Linked DNA regions of Luteolibacter yonseiensis. The main gene of each other region encodes a partner of the protein of the gene in region 2 in a complex. Links are inferred from orthologs where the notes say so. Each region holds a gene or a part of one and is shown on either strand. Other genes may lie near its edges.

The links. Proteins that work in one complex are often made in the same cells at the same time.
Region 1: the proteins of JIN84_RS19920 (region 2) and pabB are in contact, whole or in part, in a solved structure (PDB 8RP0), measured with the Escherichia coli proteins. The link is inferred for Luteolibacter yonseiensis from one-to-one orthologs.

What each region holds. Positions count from the first base shown.
Region 1 is NZ_JAENIK010000004.1:788,384-794,001, forward strand. The notes cover bases 33-3,010. They hold pabB (aminodeoxychorismate synthase component I), read right to left. Parts: upstream 2,160-3,010; coding sequence 906-2,159; downstream 33-905. Other genes in these bases: JIN84_RS04920 (benzoate/H(+) symporter BenE family transporter), read right to left, coding at 33-861; fusA (elongation factor G), read left to right, coding at 2,331-3,010. In the rest of the region: more of JIN84_RS04920, read right to left, coding at 1-32; more of fusA, read left to right, coding at 3,011-4,421; JIN84_RS04935 (DUF3857 domain-containing protein), read left to right, coding at 4,558-5,618. UniProt on the Escherichia coli protein: Part of a heterodimeric complex that catalyzes the two-step biosynthesis of 4-amino-4-deoxychorismate (ADC), a precursor of p-aminobenzoate (PABA) and tetrahydrofolate.
Region 2 is NZ_JAENIK010000012.1:1,001,028-1,008,940, forward strand. Bases 2,012-4,846 are described here. They hold JIN84_RS19920 (anthranilate synthase component II), read right to left. Parts: upstream 3,794-4,846; coding sequence 3,230-3,793; downstream 2,012-3,229. Other genes in these bases: JIN84_RS19910 (class I SAM-dependent methyltransferase), read left to right, coding at 2,012-2,688; JIN84_RS19915 (hypothetical protein), read right to left, coding at 2,702-3,217; trpE (anthranilate synthase component I), read right to left, coding at 3,820-4,846. In the rest of the region: JIN84_RS19900 (monovalent cation:proton antiporter-2 (CPA2) family protein), read left to right, coding at 1-902; JIN84_RS19905 (alpha/beta hydrolase), read right to left, coding at 906-1,781; more of JIN84_RS19910, read left to right, coding at 1,918-2,011; more of trpE, read right to left, coding at 4,847-5,325; JIN84_RS19930 (alpha-amylase family glycosyl hydrolase), read right to left, coding at 5,379-7,913. UniProt on the Escherichia coli protein: Part of a heterodimeric complex that catalyzes the two-step biosynthesis of 4-amino-4-deoxychorismate (ADC), a precursor of p-aminobenzoate (PABA) and tetrahydrofolate.

The sequences.
Region 1 (5,618 bases), on a different replicon or contig from region 2:
TTTTCCCGGTTCCGGGTGCGCCTCCGCGTTCATGCAGAAGGCCGCGGTGATGGCGGCGAGGTTCAGCGTGAATCCACCGAAGGGCGCGACCAGCAGATTCGCCACGCCGGACCAACCGATGATCCTCGAAACGGGCGGCTCGTAGCCGTTCGCCTTGAAGACGGCGATTCCCGGCAGGTTTTGCGAGGCCATGGTCACGAGGAAGAGCGGCAGAGCCACTCCCACCAGAGTGCGGAGGGAGAACTCCGGTGTCACCCACACGGGGCGTGTGATCTCCAGTGGAACCGCCGCGGCATTGAAGCGGTTTTGCAGGATGGCGATGCCGACGCCGAGCAGCAGGATCACCGGGACATTCCACCTCGGCCAGAAGTTCCTCCCCAGCAAACAGGCGGCGAACATCGGTAGAACCAGCCAGGGATTCGCCGGCGTGGCGATGAACGCATCCAGGGCGAATTTCGAAAGCACCCCGGCCAGCAGCGCCGATGCCAGCGGAAGTGGCAGCCGGTTCATGATTTTTTCAAATCCCCTGCTGAATCCCGCCACCGCGATCATCAGCGCACAGGCCAGGAAGGCTCCGGTCGCCTGGGGTAGCGTGAGGTGTCCGTCCGCCGCGGCACCCGCGATGACCGCGGCACCGGGAGTGGACCAGGCGATGAGGATGGGCAGCCGGTGGATATACGACAGGATGATGCTCGGCACCGCCATCCCGATGCCCAGCGCCCACAGCCACGACGCCGTCTGCCCGGGCGTGGCGTGGAGGTTCTGCGTCGCTTGGAAAATCACCGCCACCGAGCTGGTGAATCCCACCAGCACCGCCACGAACCCCGCCACCACGGCGGAGATGGAGAAATCCTTGAACATCTGCCCGCAAGCGTCCGCCAGACCGACGATCGAAACAAGGCGGATCAGTGAGCCGGACGGCTTGACCGCTCGATGGCGAGGCGGATGCCGGCGGCCTTGTGGAGGGTCTCCTCGTATTCCTTTTCAGGATCCGAGTCCGCGACGATGCCGGCACCCACTTGGTAGATGAGCTGCTCTCCGCTGCGGACCAGCGTGCGGATGGCGATGTTCAGCGAGCTCTCGCCATTGCGGCCGATCCAGCCGATCGCCCCGCAGTAAACTCCGCGGGGTGCGGCCTCGATCTCCTGGATGATCTCCATCGCCCGCTTTTTCGGGGCGCCTGTGATGCTCCCGCCCGGAAAGCACGCGGCGAGCGCGGCGAGCGTGTCGATTTCCGGACGCAGCGTGCCGGTCACCGTCGAGACGAGGTGATGGACCTGCGCCAGCGTTTCAAGCCGCAGCATTTCCGCAACCTCGACGCTGCCGAACTCGCAGACCTGGCCGAGATCGTTGCGCAGGAGATCCGTGATCATCACCAGTTCGGAGATTTCCTTGGCGGATGTTTGCAGTTCGTAGGCGGAGCGGCGGTCTTCGTCGGGATCCGGAAACCGGGGGCGCGTACCCTTGATGGGACGTGTTTCGATCCCCCTGCCGGAGATTTTCAGAAATGTCTCCGGCGACGAGCTGAGGATTTCCCTCCCGCCGAGATCAAGATACGCGGCCATCGGCGCGGGCGAGGCCTCGCGCAGAGTTTCGTAAAGTGGGAACAAATCACCCCGGACCGTGGCGGTGAACGCTTGAGAAAGATTCGCCTGATAAATGTGCCCTGCGGCGATCCATTCCTTGATGCGGGCGACTCCGCTGGTGAATTTCTCCCGGCTGCTGAGCGGGGTGAAGGCCGAGATCTCCGCAGGTCGGTTGCCCGCAACCGGCTCCAGGCGTGTCGAGAGCGTGCCGGTTTCCCGCCATGTTTGATCGTTGTGGTTGTAAACCAACATTTCAGGATAGTCGCCGAAGACGAAATCCCCTTCGTAGCCCACCCAGCCGCAAAGTCCGCCAGCGGGAAACCCTTGATCGCCGCCAGGCCTCGACCCTTGCGCAAGGGTTTTCCGGAGAATTTCCAGATCGCTCGAAAGATGGATGTTCCCTCGGAAAACCTGTGTCGGAGCCGCGGCGATGACCGAAATCGGTCGCGAACTCCCGGAAGGAAAATTCCCCGCCGTGTCAAAAAAGACCAATCCACCCAGATGTCGCAGGCGCCCCGCCACCTCCACGGGTGAAAGGCCATCCAGCCGGACCGGACTGGTTACGGTTCGCATCAAGGATTCCGCCATCGCGCGACGAAACAACGCCCGCCGCCACGCGGTGGCAAGCCGGAAGCCTAGAAAATGCTGATAAATCGGACTCTAGGATTGCCAAATCCCGATCCTCGACTAGGAATCTGCCCCCGGTCGAAACCGTCGCCCGCCAACCAGAAGCCACTTATCGTTATGAAGGACCTCAGCAAATACCGCAACATCGGGATTTTCGCCCACGTTGATGCGGGCAAAACCACCACCACGGAGCGCATTCTCAAGCTCACCGGCAAGATTCACAAGATCGGTGAGGTTCACGACGGCGCATCGACCATGGACTTCATGGAACAAGAGGCTGAGCGCGGTATCACCATCCAGTCCGCCGCCACCACCTGCTTCTGGAAGGACCACCAGTTCAACGTCATCGATACTCCCGGCCACGTTGACTTCACCATCGAGGTCTATCGTTCGCTCAAGGTTCTCGACGGCGGTGTGGGCGTGTTCTGCGGTTCCGGCGGTGTCGAGCCACAATCCGAAACCAACTGGCGCTACGCGAACGATTCCAAGGTTTCCCGCGTCATCTACGTGAACAAGCTGGACCGTATCGGTGCGGATTTCTACCGCGTCGTCGCCCAGGTGAAGAAGATCCTCGGCGCCACTCCGCTTGTCATGGTCCTGCCGATCGGCACGGAGTCCGATTTCGTTGGTGTTGTCGACCTTCTCACGATGAAGGCCCACATCTGGGATGACTCCGGCCAGCCTGAGAATTTCAAGATCGAGGAAATCCCCGCCGACCTCGTGGACAAGGCGAAGGAATACCGCGCCCAGCTCATCGAGACCGCCGTTGAACAGGACGACGCGATCATGGAAGCTTATCTCGAAGGCACCGAGCCGACCATCGAGCAAGTCAAGAAGTGCATCCGCAAGGGCACCATCGACCTCGCGTTCTTCCCGACCTACTGCGGTTCGTCGTTCAAGAACAAGGGCCTGCAACTCGTTCTCGACGCTGTCGTCGACTACCTTCCTTCCCCAACCGACGTGAAGCCACTCCCTGAAGTGGACGCCGAAGGTAACGAAACCGGCAACTTCGCCATCATCGACCCTGCCGCCCCGTTCCGTGGCCTGGCATTCAAGATCATGGACGACAAGTTCGGCGCGCTCACCTTCACCCGTATCTATTCGGGCACGATCAAGAAGGGCGACACCGTTCTCAACTCCTTCACCGGCAAGACCGAGCGCATCAGCCGTATGGTGGAAATGCACGCCGACGACCGTAAGGAAATCGATTCCGCACAAGCTGGCGACATCGTCGCGCTTGTCGGACTTAAGAACGTGCAGACCGGTCACACGCTTTGTGACGAGAAGAACCCGGCCACGCTTGAGCCGATGGTTTTCCCGGACCCCGTCATTTCCATCGCCGTCGCCGCCAAGGACAAGGCGAACGCCGAGAAACTCGCCAACGCCATCGGCAAGATGGTCCAGGAAGATCCTTCGTTCCGCGTCGAAACCGACGAGGAGACCAACGAAATGATCCTCAAGGGCATGGGCGAGCTCCACCTCGACATCAAGATCGACATCCTGAAGCGCACGCACAAGGTGGAGGTCACCGTCGGTGCTCCACAGGTCGCCTATCGCGAAACCATCACCAAGCCCGTCAACGACAGCTACACCCACAAGAAGCAGTCCGGTGGTTCCGGCCAGTTCGCGAAGATCGACTACACCATCGAGCCCGGCGAGCCAGGCACCGGCTTCATCTTCGAGTCGAAGGTCGTCGGCGGCAGCATCCCGAAAGAGTTCATCCCAGCCGTCGAAAAAGGCTTCAAGACCTGCGTCGACAAGGGACCTCTTGCGGGTTATCCTTGCTTGGACTTCAAGGTCACGCTCAACGAAGGTGGTTTCCACGCGGTTGACTCCAGCAACATCGCCTTCGAAATCGCCGCGAAAGCCGCGTATCGCCAGACGATGCCGAAGGCCGCCCCGCAGATCCTCGAGCCAATGATGAAACTCGACGTCTTCGCTCCCGAAGAAAAAGTCGGCGACGTCATCGGCGACCTCAACCGCCGCCGCGGCATGATCCAAGGCCAGGAGCCGACTCCGGGCGGCATCCGCGTCAAGGCCGAGGCTCCGCTGTCCGCCATGTTCGGCTACATCGGCGACCTCCGCACGATGACCTCCGGCCGCGGCCAGTTCTCCATGGAGTTCAGCCACTACGCGCCATGTCCGAAGAACGTCTCCGACGACGTCATCGCCAAGGCGAAGGCTCGTGAGGAAGCGCTCCGCAAGTAATCCGAGGCGGGCGGAAACGCCTGTCAGCGAATCAAACCAACCCGCCGTCCCGAAAGGGGCGGCGGGTTTTTCTCATCCTGTTGCGAAAGCAAATTGAGCGTTGCCTGCGAAGTGGAGGAACGAATAGATGTGGCTGATGAATTTTTGGAATTTCCTCGCGGTTTCGGGAAAATCGGCGAGCGAGCAGATCGGCCAGGCCACAGGTTCGGGGATCGTCGTGTTGATGCTGCTCGCGGGCATCCTGAAGTGCGTGTCGTTGCTGCGGCGTCCGACCGTCAGCAAGCCCTGCGTTCTGGCGCTGATGGTGTTGTTGTGCGGATGGACACTTTCCTGCGTGCAGGTGGGTTTGGAGGCTTTCGAGGTCGGGTCGAACCTCAGCCGGGTGCTTGTCGGCTTTGGACTGTGTGTTTGTTGGCTGGCGGCCCTGGTGCTGGGCATTGTCGGTCTGGCGCTGTATGACAGCACGCGCTTCCGGCAAGGCCGTGCCCAGGCGATCTGGGCCATTTCCCTTGCCTCGATCTTGCTTCTGGCGACCGCGGGGATTGTTGTTTCCGGCGCCCTCAAATCCGCTGACGACGGGTGGGAAGGGTTTCGCGAAGCGGGAGCGGTCGATACCGGAAACGTTCCGATCCGGAACACGGACTTCAATTTTTCCCTGACGCCGGCCAAGGGCTGGGTGCGGGTCAAGCCGGATGCCATCAACAAGCTTGCCTGCCTCGCCCTGCGCAAGTCCAACCCGGAGGTATTCAGCATGGTCATCGCCGAGAAGATCCCCTCGGCTCCTGATTTGGAACAACTGCGCGAGATCGTGAAGTCCAATCTCGCGATGAATGTGGAGGTGATCTCCCAGACGGAAGATACGGTGGTGACGCCGGAAGGCCTCACCTTCGCCCACCTCAGCACCCAAGCGCGGGTCCAGTCGGCGGTCTTCAATTACGAACACTGGATCACCACCCGGCGGGGATTCTCGTGGCAGATGGTGTCATGGAACAAGGGTGACAAGGCGGGTCTTGCGAGGGATGCGCGCTCCTTGATGGAAACCTTCCGCATTCTCGACCCTGCCCTCGACGCGGTTGGCAAGGGCACCGTGGCGGATGTGAAACGGCCGGAGCTCGGCTACCGGACCGGCCTGGATGGCCTGGGCTGGGCGCCATGGACGACCGGCGGGGTGAACGCGTTGGTGGACTTCCGGGCCTT
Region 2 (7,913 bases):
GCGGTGCGCTTGGCCTGATTCTGGTGAAGGGAGTCGTGCTTTACGGCCTCTCGAAGTGGCGGAAAGACCATTGCAAATCCTCATGGCTCTTCTCCGCGTCGCTTGCCGCGGGCGGTGAGTTCGCCTTCGTGCTCATCACGCTTTCCCTTTCCGCAGGTGTGTTCGATCTGGAAATCGGCCGGGCCGCCGTCGCGATTGTCGCACTCTCCATGGCCACCACGCCTCTGCTCATCACACTCGCCCAGAGGGCCACCACCTGCGCCCCTGACAAGAAGCCCAAGAAGGAAAGCGATGCGGCTGACGAGGGGAATCCGGTCATCATTTGCGGATTCGGCCGCTTCGGCCATGCCATCGGCCGCCTGCTTCGTTCGAGAGGATTCGGCTGCACGGTGCTGGATCACGATGCGGATCAGGTGGAACTCCTCCGCAATGTGGGTGTGCCGATCTTCTACGGCGACGCCAGCCGTCCGGAACTCCTCACCATCGCCGGTGCCGCGAATGCGAAGCTCCTCATCATCGCCCTCAAGGATGGGGACACCACGCTCAAAATTGTCGAAAACGCGCGCCGCCACCACCCTCATCTCAAGATTTTCATGCGCGCCTACAGCCGCTCGGAGGCCTATCAATATCTGGATGCCGGGGAGGAACTCATTTACCGGGACACACTCGACTCATCCCTGCGCCTCGGGGCTGACGCGCTGAAAACCCTGGGTGAAACCGAGGATGCCGCCGAGCGCGCCACCCGCCTCTATCGTGAGCGGGACGAAATCATGGTCCGGGACATGGCCCGCCACCGCCATGACAGCAAGCAGCTCCTCAGTGCCGCGCGTGAGGCCCACGAAAGCCTGAACGAACTGATGCGCCGGGACCAGGAAGCCGCTGCGGAGGCGAAATCGGCCTGACAACTATCGCCCGCGCCCGTCTGCGTCCGACTGCTCCAGGATATCCCCGATCCATCGGACGATCTCCGGCCAGACGTTTCCGCCCAGCGACTCATTGTGTCTCGCACCTGGCACCAGGATCATTTTCCTCACTCCCTTGAGATGATTGAAAATGCGCTGCGCGTGGGTCGGAGGCGTGTCCGTGTCATCCGCGCCATGGACCAGAAGCACGGGAACCTTGATCGAGGAAGCAGCGATCACGGGACTTGCGGAGTCGATTTGAAAACCACCCTTTTCTTCCGCGAGTGAGAACGCCCGCCGGACCATCCAATCTGTTAGGAAAGACGGAGCGCGCTCCCTCGCCACCGTTTTGAAGTCGGAAAAGGATTCCGCGGCGACCACCGCTGTCACCCGTTCGTTGCGGCCCGCCTCCTGCAAGGCGACGGCCGCCCCGAGCGACGAGCCGATCAGCACGACAGGTCCCGGTTTCACCGCGGCGATGACCCGTGCGAGATCCTCTTTTTCAAAACATCCGTAGCTGCAGGTGTCACCGGAAGACTCCCCATGGGCGCGGCTGTCGTAGGCCACCACATCGAAACCAAGCTGGCGGAAACGCTCCATCACCCCCACCCCGCTCACGCGGTTGTCCGAAACACCGTGAAGGTAGATGACGGTCCCCCGTCTCCGCCCGATGGCCGGAGCACTCCAGCCGTGAAGAGTGACGCCGTCTCCTGCGAACGTCACCTCACGGAATCCTTCAGGAGGCACCAGCGACACATGCTTTCGGAACGGATGAAGAATCGCGGCGGCTCCCAGCGTCGGCAACAGGCACGCGAGAATGACGGACAAAGCCACGACGATGCCAAAAATCCACCACCTTTTCCGCAGACGATTCTTCATAAGGCAAGGAAATGATGGATCGCAAACCACCGGTGACACAAGCAAACACCACCACCGGGCATCCTGTGTGGATGATTCCACTCTCCGTCCCTCCCCTCCTTGACTTGCACGATTCCGGGCTCCAAGTTCGATGCCGATGGAAGGGTCCCAACGCAATCCCAAGGGCCGGTTCTCGGATCGGGTGGAAAACTATATCAAATACCGGCCCAGCTATCCGCCGGAAGTGCTGGAGCTGCTGAAATCCCGCTGCGGGCAGACTGAGGAATCCGTGATCGCTGACGTGGGATCGGGCACCGGCATCCTGACCAAGCTCCTGTTGGAAAACGCTGAACGTGTGTATGGCGTGGAACCTAACAGGGAAATGCGCGAGGCGGCGGAGCGGATGCTCGCGGATCAGGCGAATTTCACCAGCATCCCGGGTTCCGCCGAAGCCACCGACCTGCTGACGGACTCGGTGGACATCATCGTCGCCGGACAGGCGTTCCATTGGTTCGACCGGCCGCGGGCGAAGAAGGAATTCCACCGCATCCTCCGTCCGAACGGCTGGGTGGTGTTGATCTGGAACGAACGGGAGACGGACTCCACTCCATTTCTCCGGGAGTATGAAGTCCTGCTGAGGAAATACGCGATGGACTACCAGGAAGTGGACCACATGAAGATCAGCCCGGAAATACTGAGGGAATTTTATGATCCCGCGACTTACGAAACCGGCATCTTCTCCAACAGGCAGCAATTCGATTACGAAGGACTGAAAGGCCGCTGTTTGTCATCTTCCTACATTCCCAACGCGGGACAACCGGGGCACGACGATTTGATTGAAGAACTGGAGGCGTTGTTCGCCAAATACGAGAGCGGCGGACAGGTCGAGATCGGCTACCAGACGATGGTTTATTACGGGAGGCTGTGAGCGGGGAGAAGACTCAGTTGGGTGGTTTGACATCGGCGGGCTGTCCGGCTTCTGGCTCGTCCAGCTTCTTTATCAGTTCGCGTGTCCGGGCGAGCTTCTCTTCCAGCGTTTCCATCCCCTTTCCTCCCTGTTTTTCGACCTTGCCGTCGGTCACTTTCAAGCTGTCCAAAGAAGACTGGACCGTCACGAGCCTGCCCTGTTTGTTCCTGGCCAGATAGATGAGATAGGTCTCGCCCTCCTGAAGGTGGGCATCCCTGCCGCTGATTGAATATTCCCCTCCATCCCCGGAGGTGAACTTCTCATCCCAAATCTTGATGTTCTCGTTCGCCGCACATCCCTTGAGGCCTTGGACAACGACCACATCGGCAAACTCCGGGGCCTCGTCATGAACATGGGCCACCCTGATCACGGCGATGACGCTTGATGCGGCGACCCTCTCCTCATCCGTGAGAGGATCGAAAAACGCGTCCACCGGCGAAGCAGTGAAAATGAAACAAGCCAATGCGGAAAGCAGTCGCCAAATTTTCATTGGCAACGGCTCTCACATCTTCAGGAAATTCTCCAGCATCTTCTTCCCGTCCTGAGTGAGGATGGACTCGGGGTGGAACTGCACGCCGTGCACCGGATGCTCCTTGTGCTTCAGGCCCATGATCTCCCCTTCCTCGGTCCAGGCGGTGATTTCGAGACAGTCCGGCAGGGTGTCTCGTTTCACGATGAGCGAGTGATAACGGGTGGCTTCGAATGGATCCGGCATTCCGGCGAAGACGCTTTTTCCCGAGTGATGGATCGGCGACGTCTTGCCGTGCATCAGACGGTCCGCGCGGACGACATCCCCACCATAGACCTGGCCGATGGATTGGTGGCCGAGGCAGACACCGAGGATGGGGATGGTGGCGCCGAGTTTTTCGATAAGCTCGCAGGAAATCCCCGCCTCGGTGGGCGTACAGGGGCCGGGTGAGATACAGATGCGCTCGGGATTGAGCGCCTTGACGTCGTCCACGGTGAGAACGTCGTTGCGGAAGATCTTCATCTCCGCTCCGAGCTCGCCGAAGTATTGGACGAGGTTGTAGGTGAAGGAATCGTAGTTATCGAGAATGAGAAGCATGGGACCGGGTTGTTTGTTTCCAGTGTTCAGTTTGCGGGTCCGAGCGTCCTCGCCAGTGCGATGGCGCTGAGCAGGGCCTTCGATTTGTTGACCGTCTCCACATATTCATACGTGGGGTCCGAATCCGCGACCACTCCGGCTCCGGCCTGCACGTAGGCCTTGCCGTTTTTCAGCAGGCAGGTGCGCAGGGTGATGCAGGAGTCGTGCGAGCCATCGAAACCGAAGTAACCAACCGCTCCGGCGTAGGCGCAGCGCTTGTTTTTCTCCAGGGAATTGATGATCTGCATGGCCCGGATCTTCGGCGCGCCGCTGACCGTGCCGGCGGGGAACGTCGCGCGCAGCACGTCGTAGGCGCTGTGCGAGGGATCGAGCTCGCCGGATACGTTCGAGACGATGTGCATGACGTGGCTGTAACGCTCCACGATCATGAAATCATCCACGCGGACCTTTCCATGTTTCGCGATGCGTCCCACGTCGTTGCGGGCGAGGTCCACGAGCATGAGGTGTTCGGCGCACTCCTTCGGATCCTTCATGAGATCCTCCGCGAGCGCGTCATCCTCCGCCGGTGTCTTCCCGCGGGGGCGCGTGCCGGCGATGGGACGGATGTCGATGCGCCCCTTGATGGAACGCACATGGACTTCCGGCGAACTGCCGACCAGCGCGAAGTCGCCGAGTTCCAGAATGAACATGTACGGCGACGGATTCACGAACCGCAGCGCGCGGTAGAGATCGACCGGTGGTTGGTCGAAGTCCGCCTCGAAGCGCTGGCTGGGGACGAATTGGAAAATATCGCCCGCCTTAATGAACTCTTTCCCCGCGAGCACGATGGCTTCGTATTCCTCCTGCGTCGTGTTGCTGCGGGCTTCCGCCGGAGAAACCTTCGCGAGACCGTTCAACGCCGGAACGTGGAACGGCCGGTTGAGGATCTCCACCATCGCGGCGATGCGGCCGCGGGCGGCGGCATATGCCTCCTCCGGTGTCGGGAATTCATCGATGAACGCGTTCGCGATGACGTGGAGCCTGCGCAGGCGGTGGTCGAACACCAGTAGGGTGTCCGCCAGCATGAACATGGCGTCGGGAATGCCGAGCGCGTCGGGCGGCGGATTTCCGAGCGTCGGCTCGAACTGCCGGACCGCGTCATAGGAAAGATAGCCGACCATGCCGCCGGAAAACTGTGGCAGGGATCCATGCGTGACGGGTTGGAAGGGCGCCATTTCACGCTCAAGCGCGGCAAGCACATCGTCCTCCGCCGTGAACGTGCGAACCTTGGAACCGTCACGGATGGTGATCTCCTTCTCCCTGGCCTCGAAAACAAGGCGCGGGCCGCTGCCTACGATCGACCATCGGCCACCTTTTTCCGTGCTCTCCGCGCTTTCCAGAAGGAAGGAATGGCGATTATCCCGCAATTTGAGGTATGCGGACAACGGGGTTTCGAAATCAGCAGCAAGCTGGGTGTAAACAGGCACGACATTGCCCTGCTCCGCCAGCCCGGCGAAGATTTCCAACGATGGCTCGACCGGAATGGAACTCACAAGGCCGCGAGCATGGCGAGGAATCGCGGGAGGGCAAGCCTGTAGGGATGATTTCAAGGAACCACCCGCGCGCGGTAGAAACGCCTGTTTTCCCCCGCCCCGCCGCCGTGTGTCATCACGGTGGAGGAACCGCTGGCGGTGACAGGTTCTCCAACGCCCGTCCAAGAACCGGAGGCCAGCGTGGCGCTGGCTTCAAGCTGGTATTTTTTCCCCGGAACCGTCGCCACGGTAATGTTCACGTCGTTTCCGGAAAGGGCGATGGCGGTTGCTTTCAGCGCGGAACTGCTGGAAAGCGGGTGGGTGCCGGCGGTGTGTTCGGCTGCGTTCGATTGACCGTCGCCGTCATTGTCGGCAAAAGGGCTCAGGACAAGCACAGGGATGGAGGAACTACTGTACGGCCCTTGGATTCCAGCCCCGTTGATCTGCCGGACGCGGGCATACACGGTGGTCCCGTAAGGCACGGTGACGGACTGGTTGGTGGCCGTGGTTGGTGCGTCAAACAAGTCGACTCCATCAAGGGTGGACCCGATCTGCAAATGGTAGCCTGTGAGACCGCCCCCGGGATCGCTGGCGGCGGCCCAGTTGAAAGAGACCTGATTTCCCACGACCGTCCCGAAAAGGGCAAGTGCCGGAACCGGAGGGTTTGGAGCGGGGGGCAGCGTGTCGCCGGGTAGGAATTTCACCCGCCGCGACGCGGTGAGACCCACCCACGGGGAAGGTCTCGCGTGGGTGATCTCCACCCGATGCAGGAAATCCGGCCGGCCATCATAAAGATCCGGCAACTTGAACGCGAGCGCATGGTAGGCTGTCGTCTCGTTATACACGATCGAGAGAGCGGCAGGCGCCAGCACCGGTCCCGTGCCGTTCCAAGTGTCGTCCGCGCCGTAACGAACGGTGAAACGTGCTTTCAGTTCAGCCTCACCCAAGCCGTCGGCAAGTGATTTGGAAAAATACACCTTCAAAACGTAGTCGTCATCGATCGCGCTGCCGTCGTCCTGAGGATACGCGACAAACACGCGCAGGTCAGGACCGGAGGTGTTCACCGTGCGGATGAGCGTCGTGAAATGTCCCGCGACGTCCGACAGCGCGTTGTCCGCCGATGATCCGGGTTCTTTCAGGCGGACTGAAATCGTGCCTGTTCCGGACGCCGGGATGTTCACGTAGTTGAAACGGAACTCACGGGTGTGCCGCGTGTCAGCCGGGGCGATCGTCGCACCGGGGGTGACTTCGGACGCCCGGACCCACGTGCCATTGCCATTGTTCGACGCGGTGGTGCTGTCGTTGTTCGTCGGATCGCCATCGTCGATCTTGTACCAGACTTCCGTTGTCGATTGGTCGGCGCGCACAACCACTCCGTACTCGCTGCCACCGACGGTTCCACCATCCGCGGAGGGATAGACGATCTGGCCGGACGCGCGTTCGGCATCGTAGTAGAAGGTCTGGGTGACGGTGTTGTAGAGGGAGGTCTTGCCAGGACGCTTCAGGAACGTCCGGGCCCGAAGCACGTGGAATCCTTCAGCAAGCCCTGTCTCGGAGCCTCCATAGTCATTGTGCGGCGCATGAACTGCCTGCGTGGCGTTGAAGTTGTCGATATGGAACACCGTCATCATCCGCAGCTTGCGGGCGACCGAGCCGGGGCCGGAAGGATAGACACTGGCGAGCGGAGAGCCTCCCGCCGACTCCCGCAGCGCGCTGATTTTATATTTCAAGGTCCCCGGGGGAACCGGAGCCAGCACCGCCTTGAACCAACTGCCGCCGGCGAAGTCGGTGTTGTAAGGAAGCTGGATGACCCGGGTGGTGCCGAGACCCTCACCGCCCGCACCCTCGGGGTTGGTTCCATCGTTGGTATAATAAAGGAACGCCTTGTAGCCATCGAGGCCCGTGTTGGTCTTCACCCAGAATTCCAAGCCCGAACCGGTGTTGTCCACCTGCGTGCCGCCATCCGGTGCGGGAGCCGCGGGATCATGATAAACAAACTGGGCGGAATCCTGGTATGCCGGGTTCGTCCCGCCGCCGTTCACCACCGCGCCGCCGACCGTGAAGGTCTCCGCGCCGGAGGAACCGATGATATTGCGCGCCGTGTTGACCGCGGCGAACTTTTCCGGACCGGTACGTTTGACGAAGCTCGGTTGTTCGTAGCCATTGAACCCATCCGTCGAGACAGCGGGTGGATGATCCCGGTAAAACGGATCCGTCCCGGGACGTGTGCCATTGAGGTCGATGCCCCCGTCCAGGCGCAGCAGGACATTCTCCGCGGAGCCGTCGGCACGGACGACGAAGCGCAGGTCCGTGGCGCTGGTGACACGCGGGATCTCCACCTGATAGGCGTAATCGTTGGTCACGGCGTCCGGCAGGCCGTAAGGGTTGAAACCGGCATCTCCATCCGATCCGTCACGCCTCGTGACGGTCACGCTGCCGACGGGGCGGTCGTTCTCATAGATCGAGATCGGCGCGCCACCGGCGTTTTTCCACAGGTCGGACGCTTCCGGAGTGCGGGGCGCGAATGCGAAGTAACTCCCGGAGGGAACGACGGCGGACGAGAGGTCGGACGCGTATTTGTAGAAACCGAGCTGGCTGGCGTCTCCCCT